3 regions of the Actinoallomurus oryzae genome follow, and region 3 is predicted to be linked to each of the others. Evidence: predicted binding sites of a transcription regulator. Region 3 holds the regulator's gene; each other region holds the start of a gene.
The links. The regulator LexA, encoded in region 3, represses DNA repair genes until DNA is damaged. The targets are predictions, from matches to a motif close to TCGAACANNTGTTCGA.

Region 1 (7,374 bases), on a different contig from region 3:
GTGCAGCGTGGCGGGGGAGGGCGGATAGGTGGTCACGGACCCTCACCCTGCGGATCGTCGGCCGTGAGCGTCAGCCTCGCCTCGTGCGGCGGGGCCGGTTGCCCGGTCTCTGAGCCTCCGGTTTCCGAGCCCCCGGTCTCTGCCCCTCCGGTTTCCACCATCTCCATCAGGCCCAGGTGGCCGAACGCGACGCGGGTGCGGTGGGCGAGCGCGGCCTGGGACAGCAGCGCGACCGCGTCGTCGCGTACGCCCCGGCGGAGCGCCTCGTCGAGCATCGCGCGCAGCCACTTCTCGTCCATCGTCAGGTGGTGGCTGGCCACGCCGAGCGAGGCGCGGACGTCGTCGAGGTGGTCGCGGCCCGCCGCCTCGATCAGCCAGGCGGTGCCGGCCGGGCCGAGCCGGCCGTACAGGCCGTGGGCGTAGTCGGGGTCGTCGGCGCTCGCGCGCAGGCGCCTCCAGACCTCCTCCGGCACCGGGCGGTGCGCCTCGTGCGCCGTGCGGACGGCCGCGGCGTCGGCGGACCCGGCCCTCGTCGCGGCGCGTACGTCGGGGAAGCCGCCGAGGTCGTGCCCGGCCCCGGCGGATGTCGTACGGCGGCGCGCGCCGCCGCCGAGCCGGCCCGCGCTGACCTTCGGCATCGTGGGCCCGCCCTGGCTCAGGTGGGTGATGGCGTAGTTGCGGCGCCGGGTGAGCATGCCCTGCTGGCTCCCGGTCCAGGTGTGGACCGCCTGCGCCTGGCGCAGCCCGGTGCGGGGGACGCTGGGCGGCAGGGTGGCGTTGGTGCGCAACCAGGTGGCGATGGCCTGCGAGGCGCCGTTCATCTGGTGGATGAGCCGCGCCATCGCGTCGACGTCCACGCCGACGAAGTCCTTGTCACGCGCGGCGGCGGCGCGCAGATCTTCGTGTCCAGCCATGGGGCCGCTCCGGAGAGTGCGCTCGAGCCTCAGAAGACCGTTGTACCACTGTGGTTCTCCCCTGTCTGCGGTCCGTGACGGGCGGTTGGTTACGGTCCTTCCGCATGTCAGAAGGGGTCTGCCGCTAATGGCCCTCCGGACGTGACGGCGGTCAGGCGCGGCGGCGGCGGTAGGCGCGCATGCGGGCGTTGGCGCCACAGCCCGCGACGTCGCACCAGCGGCCCGAGCGGTTGCGCGTGTGGTCGTAGAACGCGTACTGACAGTCGTCCGCGGCGCACGCCTTCATCCGCGGCCAGGTGCCGTCGCTCATCGCCGTGAGGACGCCCGCCAGGACGGCGCCGAGCATCAGGTCGCCCGGGTGCGCCTCGCGCTCGCCGACCGGCCACCGTACGCCGCCGGCGGTGACCAGCGGGCGCAGGTCGCAGCGGACGATCTCCTCGTTGACCAGGTCGAAGGCCGCTGGGGCGGCGGGGCCGGCGTTGTTGGCGAGCATCAGCGAGCGGAGCGCCTCGCGCAGCCGCACGGCCCGCGCGTACGTCTCCGCGGTCACCTCCCCCGGCAGCCCGTGCGCGGCGCGCCAGCGCTCCAGACCGGCGGCGTCGACCTCGTTGCGCGTCCGCAGGAACGCCTCCACCGGCGCGAGCGGGCCGGGAGCCGACGGTCGTGATGCCATGCCCCGATGTTACAGCCGTATGCCTTTGACACATAACGCGTTACGTACGTAATGTCGTTGCTCGTCACCACGATCGGGAGGTCACTGTGATCGAGCCGTTCCACATCGCCGTCGCGGAAGAGGTTCTGCAGGACCTGGCCGCCCGTCTCGAACGCGCGCGCCTGCCCTCACCGCCGGTCCTCGAAGGGGGAGAGAGCCCCGAGACCGTCGAGCGCATCGAGGACCTCATCGCGTACTGGCGTTCGGGGTACGACTGGCGGGCGCAGGAGGCCCGGCTGAACGCGGTGCCGCACTTCCGCGCCGCGGTCGGCGACGCGCGCATCCACTTCGTACACGTGCCGGGCTCGGGTCCGGACCCGCTGCCGCTGCTGCTCTGCAACGGCTGGCCCAGCTCCTTCGTGGAGTACCTCGGGGTGCTCGACCGGCTGGCCGATCCCGCGGCGTACGGTGGCGATCCCGCCGACGCCTTCTCGGTCGTGGTGCCCGCGCTGCCGGGGTACGGCTTCTCGGCCCCCTATCCGGGGCCGCTCGACCGGGTCACGATCGCCGGGCTGTTCGACCGGCTCATGGTCGAGGGCCTGGGGTACGCGAGCTACGTCGCGCACGGCGACGACATCGGCGGCGGCGTGGTGAACCGCCTGGGCATGTACCACGCCGGCACCGTACGGGCCATCCAGACCACCAACTGGACCCGGCCGGTGGACCCGGCCCCGCGTACGCCCGAGGAGGAGGCGTATGTCGCGGGAGAGGACCGCTGGGAGCGCACCCGCGGCGCGTACGCGCACGTCCAGGCGACCCGGCCGCAGATCCTGGCGTACGGGCTGAACGACTCGCCCTCGGGCCTGGCCGCCTGGGTGCTGGAGAAGTGGCTGACGTGGAGCGACCCGGCGACGCGCGGCCGGCTCACCGACGACGACCTGCTCACCAACGTGATGACCTACTGGGTGACGGGCTCGATCGGCGCCTCGTCACGCCTGTACGCGGTCGACTCGGCCCCGCCGGCCGACACGGTCTCGGTGCCGTCGTCGGTGCTGCTGACGCGTGAGCCGGAGATCCCCGTACCGCCGGAGTCCTGGCTGCGGCGCGCGTACCCGCGGATGACACGCCTGACCACGGTGGACGAGGGCGGCCACTTCCTGGCCCTGGAGTCCCCGGAGCACTTCGTGCGGCACGTCCGCGAGGCGTTCCGGCCGTACCGCGGCTGACGCGTCCCCCGGGGCCTACTCGACCTCTGCCGGGGTGCCGCCGGTGATGCGCACGAGCTCGTCGTAGGAGGTCGGGAAGATGGTGTGCGGGTGCCCGGCCGCCGCCCAGACGACCTCGTGCTCGGCCAGCCACTTGTCCACGAGCGTGCGGACCGGGCGGGGGTGCCCGACCGGGGCGACCCCGCCGATCGGATGGCCGGTGGCCGCGCGTACGAACTCGGGGTCGGCGCGCTTGACCTTCGTGGCGCCGATCAGCGCGGCCACCTTGGCCGTGTCGACGCGGTGGGCGCCGCTGGTGAGGACGAGCAGGGGTTCGCCGTCGGCGGCGAAGATCAGGCTGTTCGCGATCGCGCCGACCTCGCAGCCGAGTTGCGCGGCGGCGGCCACGGCGGTCGGCGCGGCCTCCGGGAGCTCGCGCACCTCGCCGGTGGCGCCGAGTTCGCGCAGGCGAGCGGCGACGTTCGCGGTGTTGGGATGCATGCGCAGCACTCTAGAGGCTCGTTTTGTCGGTCTGGCTCCGTATCGTCGTTGGCGTCGCCGCCGGACGGGTGTCGGGCGCACTGACAGGGATCATGTTCGACCGGTCTGACCTGCGACGACACGGCGTCATTCGAACATGTTGACGAATGGCGACGGCGCGGGTTTACTGGAGTCATCTCGAACTTGTGTTCGAGTATTCGGTGCGGATTCTCGCGGGTCCGCGCCGGAGGGGTTCGGCTCGCCGGGCAGCGCATGCCGTGCGAGACGTGGCGGCCGGGCGGGACGAGGGGAAGCGTTTCGCCCGCGCCGTCCCCGAACCCATCGAGCGGAAGGAGGCACGCCATGTCCGCAAGGTCCACGGCCGTCCCTCTGCGCCCCGTTCCGCGGCGCAGGCCGGCACCGCCGGCGATCACACTGTTGCAGACGGCCCGGCACGGCCTGGCCGAGGCGGCCGAGGCCGCCGTCCCCGCCTCACGTTACGTCGCGGCCCACCTGGCCGCACTGCGCGCCGCGGCCGCGGTCCTCGCGGCGCGGGGCGACCCGGCGCAGAAGCGTCGTGGCCGGCCCCAGAGCGTCTGGGTGCTGCTCCCGGAGGCCGAACCGGCCCTGCGCGAGTGGGCCGCCTTCTTCGCGGCGGGCGCGGGCAAACGAGCCGCGGCCGAGGCGGGCCTCCCGCGCGCCGTGACCGTCCACGAGGCGAACGACCTGCTCCACGACGCGGAGGTCTTCGTCGCCCTGGTCGAGACGACGTTGGGCATCGACAGCCAGCCGATGCTCCCGGTGGCCGGCTGACCCTGACGACCCCGGCCGGGCCGACCGAGAGGGGAGCGACGGTGAGAGACGACCCGCGCGACCTGCCGACCGTCGCTCACCGGCGAGCCTGCTCAGCGGTCGGTGCCCGGAGGTCGGGCCCCGGCCACGCACAGCTCGGAAGCTCGACGCCCGGGAAACTTGGAGCCCGGCTGCGAGGTGTCCGGAGCCCGGACGTGGCCCGGTGCCCGGAACCGGAAACCCTGGAGCAGGGCCGTGCGGTGCCCGGAGGCCGGTCGCGCGGTGCCTGGCGTCGGGAAGCGGCCCAGGGCCCAGCAGCGCGGAGCTCGGGGGTCGGCTGCTGGGCGCCCGGAGCCCGGACGTGGCCCGGAGCTCGGGACCGCGGAGCTTGCAGCAGGGTCGTGCGGTGTCCGGAGGTCGGCCGCGCGGTGCCCGGCGTCGGGAGCGGTCCAGAGACCGGAGCCCGGAAGCGCGGTGCCTGGCGTCGGGAAGCGGCCCAGGGCCCAGCAGCGCGGAGCCCGGAAGTGGTCCGGAGCTCGGGACCGCGGAGCTTGCAGCAGGGCCGTGCGGTGCCCGGCGTCCGGAAGATGGGAGTCAGGCCGCGGGCGCTCGCATCCTTCGGCCGGTTCGTCGCGGTCGGGCCCATCCGGACTTCGCCTCCTTGACCCGTTTTCCGGCTATCCGCATTGAGTGATCGATGAAGCATCGTCGTCCTGCCGGGCGCGCCGGCCGGGATGACGGTGGCCGCCGGGGCGCACGTGGCGACATTGCGGGATGTCCGGTGCGTCCCGGTCGGGCCGGCCCTCACCGGAGCAGCCGGCCGGCCGCGGGTCCCGCCGAGTTCCTCCCCCCGAATCGGCGGGACCCGTCGGCCACTACTACCTGATCGGCCCGGCGAGGCAGGCGATGCCTCGGACCTTGTGAGCGCGTGGGGCGCGACGTCACGGTGCGCAGCGGAGGGCGGCGTACGGCGGATTCGCGGTCAGGAGCGCGCAAGCCCGCCGGTCGGCTCCACGCAGGCGCCGTCAGCGTGACCGATGGTCAGGGGCGCGGAGATGGGGCGGCAAGAATGTGGGCCGAGGTGCCAGTGGGAGCGGGAGCGTTATGAGCTACGCGTGGCATCGGCAGGTGGGGCCAGGGCTGTCGATGAGGTGCTCTGTGGCCGTGGCCGTAGGGCGCGGTCCGAGTCGCCGATGGGTCGTGCCGTGAGACGACGTGGTCGTGGGACCTGGTTCTGGGGGCGCGGTCGTGGCGGCGTGGCCCTGGGGACGTCGTTCTGGCGGGCGTGGGCAGGCGGACCGGGCAGGGGCGTGGGGGCAGCGTGATACGGCCCTCCGACGCGGTGCGGTGATCGGGTGGGATCACCGCACCACTTCGGGGGGATACGGCTCAGAAAGCTTCCACGGCGCGGCGTGCCTCAGGGTCGAGGACGCCCCAGCCGATGAGTTCCTCAGTCAGTTCGGTCGGTGACTTGTCGTAAATCACCGCCAGAGATCGCAGATCCTCCTGCCGGATGGACAGGACCTTTCCGTTGTAGTCGCCTCGCTGGCTTTGGATCGTCGCGGCGTAGCGGGCGAGTGGACCGGCCTTGTCCTTCGGAAGCTGCTGGAGTCGCTCAAGGTCGATCACAAGTTTCGGGGTCGGGCCGAGCGGACTCGGCGCGGCTCCGCCGGGGAGCAACTCAGAGACGGGCACGCCGTAGAACTCGGCGAGCTCGGACAGCTTCTGAACGGTGACGGCGCGGTCGCCCCGCTCGTACGAACCCACGACGACGGCCTTCCAGCGGCCACGTGATTTCTCCTCCACACCGTGCAGGGACAGGCCCTGCTGGGTGCGGATGGCGCGAAGCCTCGCGCCGAGAGCCTTTGCGTATTCAGACGGCATCGTTGCGGCCCCCAGGCTCACTTTCTCGTCGTCGACGTGACCCGGGAGGGGACCAAGGGGCGTATGCCCCTGCCTCCACGAGAACGCGTGCGTCATGGGGCGCACTGTCAGCCGGCCGGGGCCGGCTGCCCGAGGGGTCCATCTCCTGGGATGGTTACGGACAGTGACGGTAAAACGGGTACGCCTCCAGGTCAAGCCGATTGGAAAAAAGCGGTCGAATCCGTCATCGCGCGCGGTGCGCGAACCTCGGCCGGCGAAGCGGCGAAAACCCTTGCCGGTCAAGGCTTTCCGTGACTGTCGGGGTCGCCACCGTACCGTCTCTGCCTGGGCAAACGCCATGCCACCGGGTGGCGGTGCGTCGGCAACGGGCTGCTACCGTGAAAAGGCCGATCCTTTAAGGCCCGTCCAGTGAGGCGGGAAAGGAGGTTAGACGGTGAGTGCTGCCTCTGTGCCCCCGCACAGGCCCTCTCCCAATGGTGACATGAGTCACAAATCTGTACTGGAAGCGCCGGACATCCGCCGCGCTCTCACCCGAATCGCCCACGAGATCCTCGAACGCACCAAAGGCGGCGAGGACATCGTTCTCCTCGGAATTCCGACACGAGGCGTGACCCTCGCCGAGCGTCTCGCCCGGCGCATCGAGGAGGTCGAGGGACGCCCGGTCCCGCAGGGCTCCCTCGACGTGACCATGTACCGCGACGATCTCCGCCTTCGGCCGGCCCGCGCCCTCGGACGCACCGAGCTGCCGCCCGAAGGCGTGGACGACCGCGTCGTGGTGCTCATCGACGACGTTCTGTACTCCGGCCGCACCGTGCGTGCGGCCCTCGACGCCCTGAACGACCTCGGCCGCCCGCGCGCGGTCCAGCTCGCCACGCTGGTCGACCGTGGCCACCGTGAGCTCCCCATCCGCGCCGACTACGTCGGCAAGAACCTGCCGACGAGCGCGAAGGAGACCGTGCGGGTGCTGGTCGAGGAGGTGGACGGCCGCGACGCCGTCCTGTTGGAGGCCGGCAAGTGAAACAACACCTGATCTCCGCGGCCGACCTGACGAAGGACGACGCCCTGCTGATCCTCGACACCGCCGAGGAGCTCGCGAGCGTCGCCGACCGGCCCATCAAGAAACTCCCCACGCTGCGCGGCCGTACGGTCGTCAACCTCTTCTTCGAGGACTCCACGAGGACCCGGATCTCCTTCGAGGCGGCGGCCAAGCGCCTGTCCGCGGATGTGATCAACTTCTCCGCGAAGGGGTCGAGCGTGTCCAAGGGCGAGAGCCTGAAGGACACCGCGCTGACGCTCGAGGCGATGGGCGCCGACGGCGTCGTGATCCGGCACGGCGCCTCCGGAGCGCCGCACCGCCTCGCCACCTGGGTCCGCGGCAGCGTCGTCAACGCCGGCGACGGCACGCACGAGCACCCCACCCAGGCCCTGCTCGACGCGTACACGATGA
Region 2 (7,374 bases), on a different contig from region 3:
TTGGCGGCGGCGACCGCGCGCTGCGCCGTCGTGCCGAAGTTCGCCAGACCGCCGGCGGTGAGCGAGTCGGTGATGGTGACGCCCGTGTACCCGAGGCGTCCGCGCAGCTCGTTCTGGACGATGGTCGACGACAGCCCGGCCGGGTAGTCCGGGTCGAGGGCCGGATAGGTGGCCCAGGACAGCATGACGAGCTTGACGCCCGCGCTGATCGCCGGTTGGTACGGCGCCTCATCGACCGAGCGCAGTGTGGACGCGGAGGCGGTGAGCGTGACGGGTACGGAGTCGGTGTTCTGGTTCTTGGACGCCGAGCCGAGGCCCGGGAAGTGCTTGGCCGTCGCCGCCACCTTGTGCCGCTGCTGCGCGGTGATGAACGCGCTGCCGAGCTCACCGCACACGGCCGGATCCTTGCTGTACGAGCGGCCGTACTGGTCCTCGAAGTCGCCGGTCTTGCGGTACACGTCGAGCACCGGGGCGAGGTTGACGTTCATGCCGACGCTCGCGAGAAGCGCGCCGGCCTCGTCCCCGGCGCTGGTCGCCGCCGAGAGCGGGTCGGACGACTGGCCGATCTGCTTCTCCGACATCGCCGGCCCGCCGGGCAGGCGGCGCACCTGGCCGCCCTCCTGGTCGGTCATCAGCAGCAGCGGCGCGCCGACCGGGCTGGCGGCGTTGGCCTCGTTCAGCTGCTCACAGACCGAGGCGATCTGGTCGAGGCTCGAGATGTTGTCGCCGAAGAAGATCACGCCCGCGGCCCGGCCGCCGGAGATCGCGTCCAGCAGCGACTGCGGGACGGTCGTGCCCGAGTAGGAGTAGATGACCCGCTGCCCGGCCTGCTGCTCCGGCGTCAGGGCGGCGGGCCGTACGGTGTTCCGCCCGGCAGCCCGCGCGGTCCCGGCCAGGCCGGCCGTCGCGAAGGCCGCGCCGGCGCCGGCGAGCAGGGCGTTGCGCCGGGTGATCGAGTGTTCGTTCATCTGGTGTCCGCGCACGGGTCTCCGGCCGCCGCCGGAGGGTGCGCTGCCTCTCTTCCTGGGTGATGCCGCCGAGGCGGCGGTGCGGGGGCTCCGGCTCGCGCCGGAGGTCAGGGGAGGATGCGTCCCGCCGGGCGTGCCCGGCACGCCCGGCGGGACCGAAACCGGTCCGGCGGGTCAACCGTTCGCGAGGGCCTTGACGCGCGAGTAGTCGCCGTTGAAGTAGTCCTGGTCTCCGGGGAAGACGCCGGAGTCGGCGTACTGCCAGATGGTCTGGAAGCCCCAGTTGTAGGGCATCGGGCCCGGTGAGCCGTTGTAGTTGGCGAGCATCAGCGGGTTGGTGGAGGAGAAGTCGCCGGTGTTGCCGGTGCACTGGCTCCACCAGCTGGTCGCGGTGTAGATGACCGGCCAGCGGCTGGTCTTCGCGTGGTACTCGTTGCTGAACGAGAGGATCCAGTTCACCATCCCGGCGGCGGACAGGCCGTAGCAGGCGGCGCCGTAGGGGTTCCACTCCATGTCGAGCATGCCGGGGAAGGTCATGCCGTCCTTGGACCAGCCGCCTCCGTGCGCGACGAAGTAGTCGGCCTGGGCGGCACCGGACGAGGTGTCGGGCGTGGCGAAGTGGTACGCGCCGTGCACGATGCCCGCGTAGTACGCGCCGGTGTACTGCTGGGAGAAATACGGGTTGGTGTAGGTCGTCGACTCGGTCGCCTTGACGTAGGCGAACCGGGCGCCGTTCGCCGCCACCGAGGCCCAGTCGACGTTGCCCTGCCAGCCGCTCACATCGAGGCCGGGGGTCTGGACGACGTTCGGCCGGATGAGCATCCGGCCGGAGCCCGGCTCGTGCTTGGCCACCTGCGAACCCAGCCAGTCACGTTCGGGATGGGTGATCGGGTCGGCGGAGGCGCCGGCGGGCCGGGCGGTCGCCAGGAGCGCGCCGCACAGCAGGGCCGCCGCGGACAGGGCGGTGAGACGCGATCTGCGCGCCGTCTGAGATGAGCGCTTGCGTAGTGCCACGTGATCCTCCAAGGAGGGGGAGACCTGGGGACTGTCGTGCACTCCCGCGGGCCATGCGTTCGCGCCGGCGGTCGCGGCGGCAGGGAACCGCGGGGGATCGGCGGGGCTTCTCCTTCCGGGTCGGCGTGGATACCCATTAGTAGGTAGATATCTTCCGCGTCCGCATTAGAAAAGGTGGAAAAGTATCCCGACCGCGCCGGTGGAACCGGCGAATTCCCCGCTCTTCCCAGCTCAGGAGTGCGGAGAGCACCGGAACGGGCGGAGGAGATTGGCCGGATCCGGCAACCCCTCGCCCCGATGAAGGCTCTCGCGCGTCGGCCACCCCTGTGCGATCAGTGGACGCCGCAGACGGAATCGGACCTCACGCGCCGACCACTCCCCCATCAGGGAGACAGGCCGCCGCGCGGTCAGCGGACGCCGCGGGGGCGGAACTGGATGCTGATCCGCGGGCCGGCCGGGCGGGCGGTCTTGGGTACGGCGTGCTCCCAGGTGCGCTGGCAGCTGCCGCCCATGACGAGGAGGTCGCCATGACCGAGGTCGTGGCGCAGCGTTGGACCGCCGCCGCGCGGGCGCAGCAGCAGGCTGCGCGGCGCGCCGACCGAGACGATCGCGACCATGGTGTCCTCACGGCGTCCGCGCCCGATGCGGTCGCCGTGCCAGGCGACGCTGTCGGCGCCGTCGCGGTAGAGGCAGAGCCCCGCGGTGCGGAACGGCTCGCCGAGCTCGCGCGCGTAGTGCGCGGTCAGCGCGTCGCGCGCCTCGCGCAGGATCGGCTTGGGCAGCTCCTCGTCCTCGCCGTAGAACTTCAGCAGGCGCGGGACGTCCACGACGCGGTCGTACATGTGCCGCCGCTCGGCGTGCCACGGCACGGCGCGGACGAGGCGGTCGAACAGGACGTCGGAGCCGGTCACCCAGCCCGGCCGCAGGTCGATCCACGCTCCGCGGTCGAGCACCGTGCGCCGCACCGACGAGCCGAGCGCGCCGAGCTCGATCTCGTCGCCGCAGTCCAGCAGGGACCCCTGGAGCGCAAGCGTCATGACCTCAGTCTACGCGACGAGTTCAAACACATGTTCGATCATGCTCGCGGCGGAAGCACGTTCGGCCGAAGCCCCGTGAGCGTGACTCCCAGCGCTGGTCGGCCAGACCGAGAAGGCCACCGAGGCGATGGCCGCCACGGCCGGCGCGCGGCGACGCGGGTCAAGGCGCCGGATGACCCGTCCGGCGGCGCACGGCGGCGAGGAGCATGCCCGCTGCCGCCGCCCCGGTGGTGAGCAGGAAGGCCACGCGGAACCGCGCGTCGTCCGGCGACGGGCCGAGCGCGAGTGTCAGCACGGCGACGGTGAGCGCGCCGGCGAGGTACTGCGAGGTCGTCAGCAGCGCGCCCGCCGTGCCCTGGTGCTCCGGCGGCACGTCGTGGGTGCCGATGATGAACATCCCGGTGTAGATGACTCCGTGCCCGAAACCGCTGATCAGCAGGCCGGGCAGCAGGTCGGCGGCGTACGAGGAACCGCCCAGGCTGAGCGCCAGCCACAGCAGGCCGGCGGTGGCGATGGCGAACCCGCCGACGAGAACGCCGTCCGGTCCGATCCGCCGTACGGCACGGCCCACGACGGCGTTGCCGGCGGTCACCATCGCGGCCATCGGCAGGAACGCGGCGCCCGCCTCGAGCGGCGAGTAGCCCTTCGTCGTCTGCAGCAGCAGGGTGAGCAGGTAGAACTCCGAACCGACGCTGGCCATGTACAGCGCGGTCGCCGCCGCGCCGGACCGCAGCGAGCGCGTGCGCCGCAGGACGTGCTCGATCAGGACGTTGGGCGAGGTCCGCTCGTTGCGGACGAACACCGCGAACAACGCGACCGCCAGGCCGAGACAGACGAGCGTCGGCGCGGAGCCCCAGCCGCGGTCGGAGCCGAGGCTGAGGCCGATGACGAGGGTGAGCACGGTGCCGGTGCCGACCACGGAGGCGAGCATTGGAATACGGCCGGTCGGCAGGTGGCCCCGGCCGGTCCCGACCCAGACGGCGGCGCCGAGCGCGCACAGGAGGGTGAGGGGCACGTTGACGACGAAGGTGAGCCGCCACGACGCCGTCGTCAGCAGGCCGCCGAGGACGGCCCCGGCGGCCAGGCCCGACGCCCCGACCGAACCCCAGACCACCAGCGCGCGGCTGCGCTGCGGACCCGCGGGGAAGGTCGTGCCGATGAGCCCGAGGACCGCGGGTTGCAGCAGTGCCGCGCCGAGGCCCTGCACGCCGCGCGCGGCCAGCAGCACGACGCCGTCCTCGGCCGCGCCCCCGATCGCGCTGGCGACGCCGAAGGTGACGATCGCGCCGATGAAGAGCCGGGCCGGGCCGACACGGTCGGCCAGCCGTCCGCCGACGACGAGGAAGCCGGCGAACAGCACCGCGTAGGCGCTGACCACCCACTGCGCGAGCGCCGAGTCGAACCCGAGGTCGGCGGCGATGCTCGGCAGGGCGATGTAGATGATCGAGTAGTCGAGGGCGATGAGGAACTGCGCCACCGACAGTACGGCCAGGGTCGCGGGTCGGCGTACGGTCGCGGACGCCGCCGGCGCGGTCACAACAGTCACGAAGTCTCCGTCTTCGGGAGAGGCATGGATGCCGCCGAGAGTACGGGCGGGCATGCACGGATCGTCCACCGCCGATGCCCGACGGCACTGACCCGGCCGGTTCCGGCCGCCGACGGCGCCCCTCCTCTTCGCTGCGGCGAGGTGGAGGACCATGCTCGAACGTTCACACTAGTGTGAAGGCAAGACGTCCACCGGGAGGCAGCGTGAGGATCGGTCGGCTGGCCGAGCGGACGGGAGTCCCCCCACGCCTGCTGCGGTACTACGAGGAGCAGGGCCTGCTGACGCCCGGGCGCCTGCCGAACGGCTACCGCGACTACGGTGAGCACCTGGTCGGCCGGGTGGCGCAGATCCGCGGGCTGCTCGACGCCGGGCTGACGACGAGCATCATCCGCCAGATCCTCCCGTGCCTGGACGACCCGTGCACGATCCACGTACGCGACGCGGACCCGGACCTCATCGCCGCCCTCGAGCACCAGCGCGAGCAGATGGACGCCAAGATCGCCTGCCTGACGAGAAACCGCGACGCCATCAGCACCTACCTCGACGCCCTACGCCGGCACGGCTCAGGAGACGATGAGCGTCCATAGCCGGGACGCCATGCCGGAGACGCGGATGTCGAGACGGTGTTTCCCCGGCGCGAGTCCCGGATCGATCAGCACCCACCAACCGTCGTCGGCGACCCGCTCACCGCGCTTGAACTCCACCGGCCCCTCACGAAGTCCCTCTTCCACGCATCGACCGATGCGCAGCCCACGGCGACACGTCGCGCCGGTCGTGCCGTTTTCCGCTGTGACACCCGTATTCGCAGCGGAATTCGGCGTAGGTCTCTGCAAACGGCTCTTTCGGGAGTACTCTCCAGGAAACAAACAGGAAGGTTTCCTAAGAGAAGGTTGAGAGAACGCTTCCACCCCCGGTTGGTCCCCGCCAGGACTGCGGGCCGGTCCGTACGTTCAACCCCCCGAAGGAGAAGCGACCATGCGATGGAAGGCAGGCACGACCGGACGGCGGCGTGGGCTCCTCGCCGCCGCGACCGCCGCGGTCGGCGCGGCCGCCCTGGCGCTCGGCACGGCCTCGGCCGTCTCCGGTGCGACCGCCGCGTCCGCGAGTGAGCAGGCAGCCCCCGCCGCGCTCGGTGGCAACTGGTACGGCGCGGCGCCGTACGTCATGCCGTTCGACAACAGCCCGCCCGACCTCGGCCCGGTGATGAGCGCGACCGGGCAGAAGTCGTTCCAGCTCGCGTTCATCCTCGCCCCGAACGGCGGCGGGTGCAGCCCGACCTGGGACGGCACCCACCCCGTCTCCTCCGACACGCAGGCCAAGTCGGTGATCGACGGGATCCGGGCGGCCGGCGGCGACGTGACCGTCTCGGCCGGCGGCTACGGCGGCACCAAGCTCGGCCAGACCTGCGGCGACCCGTCCTCGACCGCGGCGGCGTACCAGCAGGTGATCAGCAAGTACGCGCTCAAGGCGATCGACTTCGACCTGGAGGAGCCGGAGTACGAGAACGCGACGGCGATCCACAACGAGATCGGCGCGGCCAAGATCCTGCAACAGAACAACCCCGGCCTGTACGTCTCGGTCACCACGGCCGGCACGACCGGCGGCGAGGGCACGGGCTGGTTCGGCAAGCAGATGCTGGCCGAGGCCAAGAGCCAGGGCTTCACCCCCGCCAACTACGCGATCATGCCGTTCGACGGCGGGTTCAACGGCTCGGCGGCGCAGATCAGCGCGCTGGAGGGCTTCCACTCGACGCTGATGAGCACGTTCGGCTGGAGCAGCGCCACCGCGTACGCCCACGAGGGCGTGTCGCTGATGAACGGACGCTCCGACACCGGCGAGTACTTCCGGCAGGCCGACTTCCAGGCGGTGCTGGACTACGCCACCTCACACGGCCTGTCGCGCTTCACCTTCTGGTCGGTGAACCGGGACCGGCAGTGCAGCCCGCCGGACAACAACGGGCAGACCTCCGGCACCTGCTCCAGCGTCACGCAGGGCGCCTGGGACTTCACCAAGTTCACCGCGGCGTTCGGCGGCGCGCCGGCCTCTCCCCCGCCCACCGACCCCGCGCCGGGCGCGTGCACGGCGCCCGCCTGGAACGCCACGAGCGTCTACACGGGCGGCATGGAGGTGACCTACTCCAAGCACACGTACAAGGCCAAGTGGTGGACCCAGGGCGAGACGCCGGGCACGGCCGACGTCTGGTCCGATGAGGGCCCCTGCACCTGACACCGTGCCGAAAACCCGGCGGCCGGTGGGACGTCTTCCATCGGCCGCCGGGTTTTCGGCGTGTGTCGACCTGAATGTGTGCTTTCATGCTGAACGCCGCAGTACTTCGAGCACCGGGAGCCCGCCGTGACCACGCCCGACGACGCCGCCGCGACGTTCAAGGAATTCGACTACGACGGTGACGGCTACATCACCGCCGTGGAGTTCAAGCTCGCCATGACCGCGCGCCGCGAGCAGGTCACCGGCGACGAGATCGACTCGATCTGGGAGCACGCCGACAAGGACCGGGACGGCAAGATCAACCAGGCGGAGTTCACCGAAGCCTGGAACGCCTGACCGGGCGGACCGCTCCGCCGTGGTCGTACAGCTGTGGCGGGCGACCGCGGCGTTCCGCCTGGCCACGCTCGTGTACGCCGCCGCGCTCATCCTCCGCCACCGGCACGGCTACGCGCATCCGCTGGGCGGTCTGCTCGCCCTCGCGGTGATGGCCGGGTGGACCGCGCTGGCGACCGCCGTGTACGCGCGGCCCGCGCTGCGCCGCCGCGCGTTCGTCGTGGCCGACGTCCTGGTCGCGGTGGCGCTG
Region 3 (7,374 bases):
CGCTGGACATGTTCCCCTACCCCTCCGGCGACCTCCACATGGGCCACGCCGAGGCGTACGCCATCGGCGACGTGAGCGCCCGCTACTGGAACCAGCACGGCTTCAACGTCCTGCACCCCATCGGCTGGGACTCCTTCGGCCTGCCCGCCGAGAACGCCGCGATCAAGCGCGACTCCCACCCGGCGGAGTGGACGTACGCCAACATCGACACGCAGGCCGAGTCGTTCCACCGCTACGGGATCTCCTTCGACTGGTCGCGCCGGCTGCACACCTCCGACCCGGAGTACTACCGCTGGAACCAGTGGCTGTTCCTGCGCTTCTACGAGCGCGGGCTGGCCTACCGCCGGGGCGGCCGGGTCAACTGGTGTCCCAACGACCAGACCGTGCTGGCCAACGAGCAGGTCATCGCCGGCCACTGCGAGCGCTGTGGCGCCCTGGTGGAAAAGCGCCTGCTGACCCAGTGGTACTTCAAGATCACTGAGTACGCCGACCGGCTGCTGGCCGACATGGACGGCCTCGACTGGCCCGAGCGCGTGCTGACGATGCAGCGCAACTGGATCGGCCGGTCCGAGGGCGCCGACGTCGTGTTCGAGATCGAGGGCCGCGACGAGCCGGTCACCGTCTACACGACCCGGCCCGACACGCTGTACGGCGCGACGTTCTTCGTGGTCGCCGCCGACGCCCCGCTGGCCGACGAGATCTGCGCGCCCGCGCAGCGGGCCGAGTTCGAGGCGTACCGCCAGACGGTGGCGCGCGAGTCGGAGGTCGAGCGGCTGGCCGCCGACCGCGAGAAGACCGGCGTCTTCCTGGGCCGCTACGCGATCAACCCGGTCAACGGCGAGCGCATGCCCGTGTGGGCCTCGGACTACGTCCTGGCGGAGTACGGCCACGGCGCGATCATGGCGGTGCCCGCGCACGACCAGCGCGACCTGGACTTCGCGCGCAAGTTCGACCTGCCGGTGCGGGTCGTCGTGCACACCGGCGAGGCCGACCCCGCCGAGTCCGGCGTCGCGACCCCCGGCGAGGGCGAGCTGGTCAACTCCGGCCCGCTGGACGGCCTGACCAAGTCCGCCGCGATCCCGCGGATCACCGAGATCCTGGAGGAGCGCGGGCTGGGCAAGGCGGCCGTCAACTACCGCCTGCGCGACTGGCTGATCTCCCGGCAGCGCTTCTGGGGCACGCCGATCCCGATCATCCACTGCGAGGCGTGCGGCGAGGTCCCGGTCCCCGACGAGCAGCTGCCCGTACGCCTGCCGGACAACCTGCGCGGCGCGGACCTGGCGCCGCGCGGCGTCTCGCCGCTGGCGGCCGCCACCGACTGGGTCAACGTCGCGTGCCCCAAGTGCGGCGGCGCGGCCAAGCGCGACACCGACACGATGGACACCTTCGTCGACTCCTCGTGGTACTTCCTGCGCTACTGCTCGCCGGACTACACCGAGGGCCCGTTCGACGTCGAGAAGGCCCGCCGGTGGATGCCGGTCGACCAGTACACCGGTGGGGTCGAGCACGCGATCCTGCACCTGCTGTACAGCCGGTTCTTCACCAAGGTGCTGTACGACATGGGCATGCTGGACTGCGTCGAGCCGTTCACCCGGCTGGTCAACCAGGGCCAGGTGATCCTCAACGGCTCCGCGATGTCCAAGACGACCGGCAACCTGGTCGACCTGGGCGAGCAGATCGCCGAGTACGGCGTCGACGCGGTGCGCCTGACGATGATCTTCTCCGGGCCGCCGGAGGACGACATCGACTGGGCCGACGTGTCGCCGTCCGGTGCGGTGAAGTTCCTGGCCCGCGCGCACCGGGTGGCCGCCGACGTCGCTTCGGCGCCCGGCGCCGACCCGGCCTCGGGCGACGTCGAGCTGCGCAAGGTCACCCACCGCACGATCGATGAGGTCACCCGGCTGGTCGAGGCGCACCGCTACAACGTCGCGGTGGCCCGCATGATGGAGCTGACCTCGGCCTCGCGGAGGGCGATCGACTCCGGCGTGGGCCCGGCCGATCCCGCCGTACGCGAGGCGGCCGAGACGCTGGCGGTGATGCTGTCGCTGGTGGCGCCCTACACCGCCGAGGAGATGTGGGAGCGCCTGGGCCGCGACGGGTCCGTGGCCAAGGCCGGCTGGCCGACGGCGGAGCCGGCCCTGCTGGTCCAGGAGTCGGTGACCTGTGTGGTCCAGGTGGCGGGCAAGGTCCGCGACCGGCTCGAGGTCTCTCCGGAGATCGGCGAGACGGAGCTGGAGCGGCTGGCGCTGGCGTCGGAGAAGATCCAGGCCGCCCTCGGCGACCGCGGCATCCGCAAGGTCGTCGTCCGCGCTCCCAAGATCGTCAACATCGTCCCGGCGTAGTGCCCGTCTCGAGGCCCCGTCGCCTGCCGGCGGGGCCCTCGAGACCGGCCCCGGACGCACGCCGTAGCGGGGTGAATGCCCGCAAAGACGACATCAAAATGCGGTGAGGGCACCCCATGGCGGGGCGCCCTCACCGTGCACAGTCCGGAGACGCGTCGATCACATCTTGCGCAGCACCGCGACGACCCGGCCGAGGATCGTCGCGTCATCGCCCGGAATCGGGTCGTACGCCGGGTTGTGCGGCATCAGCCACACCTTGCCGTCGCGGCGCTTCAGCGTCTTGACCGTCGCCTCGCCGTCGATCATGGCGGCGACGATGTCGCCGTTCTCGGCCACCGGCTGCTGGCGGACGACCACCCAGTCGCCGTCGGCGATCGCGGCCTCGATCATCGAGTCACCGGTGACGTTGAGCAGGAAGTGCGTGCCCTCGCCCACGAGTTGCTTGGGCAGCGCGAAGACGTCCTCCACGGCCTCTTCGGCCAGGATCGGGCCACCGGCGGCGATACGGCCCACGAGAGGCACGTACGCGGGCGCGGGACGGGTCGCCGTCTCCTGCCCCGAGGCCGTCTCGTACGACTCCGGCTCGCTCCGTACGGCGGCCGAGCCGGGCATGCGGACCACGACGGCGCGCGGGCGGTTGGGGTCGCGCAGCAGGAAGCCCTTGCGCTGCAGCGCGCGCAGCTGGTGCGACACGCTGGAGGTGCTCGTCAGCCCGACCGACTCGCCGATCTCGCGCATCGACGGAGGGTAACCGCGGCGCTGGACGGAGTCGCGGATCACCTCCAGAACCTTGCGCTGGCGTGCCGTCAGCCCCGACTCGTCGCGCGGGCCGTCGGGCATTTCCCGAACCTTGCTCATCTATGTCTCCGCTGGATGACTGTGCTCCGGTGACGCGCTGTCGCCGGTATTTCGTTCCTGTACACGGACGTTAGCGCCTTCGCGCTAAATGATCAAACACCTGTTCGAAGATGTCCTGGAAATTCGTCGGCTCTCGCGGTACAACTCGTACTGATGTTCGATCGAAATCTCTTTCGACTCGGCGAGGGGAGATCGACATGAGCGAGCGAATCGACGAACACGTGTGCCGGGTCTCCCCTTCGATGAAGGAGGAGGCGTGAACTCATCTGCTCGGCCTCGTCCCGCCGCGCCCGTGCGGCTCACCCGGCGCGGCCGGGTCGTCGTGGTCTGTGCCGTGGCCCTGGTGCTCCTCGCCGGCTTCTGGATGGGGGCGCGGCACGGCGCCCGCGCCACGTCCGGCAGGGAGAGAGGGCCGGCGGTCGCCCGTGAGTCGGTGGTCGTGGGGCCGCACGACACGCTGTGGGGCATCGCCGTACGCGCCCGGCCGGAGGTCGACCCCCGCGTCACGGTGCAGCGCATCATCGACCTCAACGCCTTGTCCAGCGCCGTCGTCAATCCGGGCCAGAAGGTCTACATCCCCGCGCGCTGACGGCCTCGCCGCTCGCCGGTTCCCCCACCGGGCGAGGGCGCGACACGCCGACGTCGCCGTGACGTGAGCGGGCTCTTCGTGCTCCTGTTGCCGACGAGGTTGCGGAGGCCTCCGCGGAGCCGTACGGTAGACCACAACATCTAGTAGTTACACGGGTGTAGTTCACCACAGGTTGTGGTTACGCAGTGAAGCCGCTGTAATCGAGACGTAACGCCGGGGGAGGGGGGTCGACCGTGCACTGCCCGTTCTGCCGCAACCCCGACAGCAGGGTGATCGACAGTCGCTCCACCGACGACGGCGCGGCGATCCGGCGGCGCCGGTCGTGCTCCGAGTGCGGTCGTCGTTTCACGACCCAGGAGACCGTACTCCTGATGGTCGCCAAACGCAGCGGAGTCACCGAGCCGTTCTCCCGCGACAAGATCGTCGCCGGGGTGCGCCGGGCCTGCCAGGGGCGCCCGGTGACGGAGGACGCACTGGCTCAGCTCGGACAGCGTGTCGAGGAGGCCGTCCGGGCCACCGGCACCGCCGAGATGCGCTCGCACGACGTGGGGCTGGCCATCCTGGGGCCGCTGCGCGAGCTGGACGAGGTCGCCTATCTACGGTTCGCCTCCGTCTACCGGGGGTTCGAGTCGATCGACGACTTCGAGAAGGAAATCGAGACTCTTCGCGCGGCGGAGCGCGACCGGTAACACCGGCGCCCGATCGCGTGTTGTACGAGGTAATCCTTGGAATGGGCCGGTTCGGCCTGAGAAGGGGGAGGTCATGACGGAGACGGTGAGCGGCCAGGCACGGCGCGGGAGGGGCGGCCGCAAGGGGTTGAAGATGCGCCGCATCTTCACCCGGCCGGGCATTCACCCGTACGACGAGGTCCGGTGGGAGCGCCGCGACGTCGTCATGACCAACTGGCGCGACGGCTCGGTCAACTTCGAGCAGCGCGGTGTGGAGTTCCCCGAGTTCTGGTCGGTCAACGCGACCAACATCGTCACCTCGAAGTACTTCCGGGGCGCCGTCGGCACGCCGCAGCGGGAGTGGAGCCTGAAGCAGCTGGTCGACCGGGTCGTTGGGGTGTACGCCGAGACCGGCCGCAAGCACGGCTACTTCGCGAGCGACGAAGACGCCGAGATCTTCGAGCACGAGCTGACGCACGCGCTGGTCCACCAGGTGTTCAGCTTCAACTCGCCGGTGTGGTTCAACGTCGGCACCTCGTCGCCGCAGCAGGTGAGCGCGTGCTTCATCTTGTCGGTGGACGACACGATGGAGTCCATCCTGGACTGGTACAAGGAAGAAGGTGTCATCTTCAAGGGCGGTTCCGGCTCGGGTGTCAACCTCTCCCGCATCCGGTCCAGCAAGGAGCTGCTCTCCTCCGGTGGCACCGCGAGCGGCCCGGTCTCGTTCATGCGCGGCGCCGACGCCTCGGCGGGCACGATCAAGTCCGGTGGCGCCACCCGGCGGGCGGCCAAGATGGTGGTGCTCGACGTCGACCACCCCGACGTCGAGGAGTTCATCGAGACGAAGGCGCGCGAGGAGGACAAGATCCGCGCGCTCCGCGACGCCGGCTACGACATGGACCTCGGCGGCAAGGACATCGTCAGCGTCCAGTACCAGAACGCCAACAACTCCGTCCGGGTCAGCGACGAGTTCATGCGCGCCGTCGAGTCCGGCTCCTCCTTCGGCCTGCGGGCCCGCCTGACCGGCGAGGTGATCGACACCGTCGACGCGAAGGGCCTCTTCAACAAGATCGCCAAGGCGGCCTGGGAGTGCGCCGACCCCGGCATCCAGTACGACGACACGATCAACGACTGGCACACCAACCCGGAAACCGGGCGCATCACCGCAAGTAACCCTTGTTCCGAATACATGAGCCTTGATAACTCGTCGTGCAATCTGGCGAGTATCAACTTGTTGAAGTTCCTGAACGACGACAACACCTTCGACGTCGACAACTTCGTCAAGCTCACCGAGCTGATCATCACGGCGATGGACATCTCCATCACCTTCGCCGACTTCCCGACCGAGAAGATCGCTGAGACGACGAGGGCGTACCGCCAGCTCGGCATCGGCTACGCCAACCTCGGCGCGCTGCTGATGGCGACCGGCCACGCGTACGACTCCGAGGGCGGCCGTGCGCTCGCCGCGGCCATCACCTCGCTGATGACCGGCGTCGCCTACCGGCGCTCCGCCGAAATCGCCGGCGTCGTCGGCACGTACGACGGCTACGGGCGCAACGCCGAGGCCCACAAGCGGGTCATGCGCAAGCACGCCGCGGCCAACGACCAGGTCCGCACGCTCGACGAGATCGACAAGGCCATCCACACCGAGGCGACCCGGCAGTGGCAGGAGTGCCTCAAGGTCGGCGAGAGGAACGGCTACCGCAACGCCCAGGCCTCGCTGCTGGCGCCGACCGGCACGATCGGCCTGATGATGGACTGCGACACGACGGGCATCGAGCCCGACCTCGCGCTGGTGAAGTTCAAGAAGCTCGTCGGCGGCGGGTCGATGCAGATCGTGAACAACACCGTGCCGCGGGCGCTGAAGAAGCTCGGCTACCAGCCCGAGCAGGTCGAGGCGATCGTGGAGTACATCGCCGAGCACGGCCACGTCGTCGACGCCCCAGGTCTGCGGCCGGAGCACTACGAGGTGTTCGACTGCGCGATGGGCGAGCGCGCGATCAGCCCGATGGGCCACGTCCGGATGATGGCCGCGACGCAGCCGTTCCTGTCCGGCGCCATCAGCAAGACGGTCAACGTCCCCGAGAGCGCGACGGTCGAGGACATCGAGGAGGTCTACCTCCAGGGCTGGAAGCTCGGCCTCAAGGCGCTCGCGATCTACCGCGACAACTGCAAGGTCGGCCAGCCGCTGTCGGTGGCGAAGAAGAAGGCCGAGGAGAAGGCGGAGCCGGCCGCGGCCCCCGTCGAGGTCGGCCCGGTGCGCACGCGGCTGCCCAAGCGGCGCCCGGCCACGGTGACCCGCTTCTCCGTCGGTGGCGCCGAGGGCTACATGACCGCCTCGACGTACCCGGACAACGGCCTCGGCGAGGTGTTCCTCAAGCTCGGCAAGCAGGGCTCCACCCTGGCCGGGGTCATGGACGCCTTCTCCATGGCGATCTCCATCAGCCTCCAGTACGGCGTGCCGCTGGAGACCTGGGTGGAGAAGTTCACCAACATGCGGTTCGAGCCGGCGGGCATGACCGACGACCCGGACATCCGCATGGCGAACTCCATGATGGACTACATCTTCCGCCGTCTCGCCCTGGACCACCTGCCGTACGAGACGCGGGCCGAGCTGGGCATCTTCTCCGCCGAGGAGCGCGCCGCCCAGGCGGCCGGCCAGGACCCGGCGTCGCTGCACACCGACGACGACGTCGACCCGGAGACGCTGGCCCAGTCGGCCCCGGTCGAGCGCCCGAAGCCGGAGAAGTCCTCCCAGGCCGGCGCCGGCGCCCACTCCTCGACCGAGCTGATCGAGAGCCACCAGGGCCGCACCGCCGACGCCCCGCTGTGCCTGACGTGCGGCACGAAGATGCGCCCGGCGGGCAGCTGCTACGTCTGCGAGGGCTGCGGCTCCACCAGCGGCTGCAGCTGATAT

Region 1: a site for LexA is predicted at 3,450-3,465, ahead of ABEA10_RS24040 (SAV_6107 family HEPN domain-containing protein). Genes of this name have one in related genera too.
Region 2: a site for LexA is predicted at 3,042-3,057, ahead of ABEA10_RS32380 (alpha-ketoglutarate-dependent dioxygenase AlkB). Genes of this name have one in related genera too.

Annotation. Positions count from the first base shown of each region.
Region 1 covers NZ_BAABHF010000025.1:80,459-87,832, forward strand. The annotation lists gene ABEA10_RS24015 (hypothetical protein) at 1-36, opposite strand, end outside; gene ABEA10_RS24020 (hypothetical protein) at 33-914, opposite strand; gene ABEA10_RS24025 (CGNR zinc finger domain-containing protein) at 1,066-1,587, opposite strand; gene ABEA10_RS24030 (epoxide hydrolase family protein) at 1,674-2,792, shown strand; gene ABEA10_RS24035 (YbaK/EbsC family protein) at 2,808-3,272, opposite strand; gene ABEA10_RS24040 (SAV_6107 family HEPN domain-containing protein) at 3,615-4,064, shown strand; gene bldD (transcriptional regulator BldD) at 5,433-5,927, opposite strand; gene pyrR (bifunctional pyr operon transcriptional regulator/uracil phosphoribosyltransferase PyrR) at 6,409-6,945, shown strand; gene ABEA10_RS24055 (aspartate carbamoyltransferase catalytic subunit) at 6,942-7,374, shown strand, end outside.
Region 2 covers NZ_BAABHF010000040.1:88,349-95,722, forward strand. The annotation lists gene ABEA10_RS32370 (glycoside hydrolase family 3 N-terminal domain-containing protein) at 1-968, opposite strand, end outside; gene ABEA10_RS32375 (lysozyme) at 1,143-1,982, opposite strand; gene ABEA10_RS32380 (alpha-ketoglutarate-dependent dioxygenase AlkB) at 2,390-3,019, opposite strand; gene ABEA10_RS32385 (MFS transporter) at 3,180-4,565, opposite strand; gene ABEA10_RS32390 (MerR family transcriptional regulator) at 4,769-5,152, shown strand; gene ABEA10_RS32395 (hypothetical protein) at 5,129-5,296, opposite strand; gene ABEA10_RS32400 (carbohydrate-binding protein) at 5,541-6,791, shown strand; gene ABEA10_RS32405 (EF-hand domain-containing protein) at 6,918-7,127, shown strand; partial or broken gene macS (MacS family sensor histidine kinase) at 7,141-7,374, shown strand, end outside.
Region 3 covers NZ_BAABHF010000035.1:89,426-96,799, reverse strand. The annotation lists gene leuS (leucine--tRNA ligase) at 1-2,342, shown strand, start outside; gene lexA (transcriptional repressor LexA) at 2,502-3,200, opposite strand; gene ABEA10_RS29010 (LysM peptidoglycan-binding domain-containing protein) at 3,457-3,789, shown strand; gene ABEA10_RS29005 (hypothetical protein) at 3,968-4,138, opposite strand; gene nrdR (transcriptional regulator NrdR) at 4,059-4,478, shown strand; gene ABEA10_RS28995 (vitamin B12-dependent ribonucleotide reductase) at 4,552-7,371, shown strand.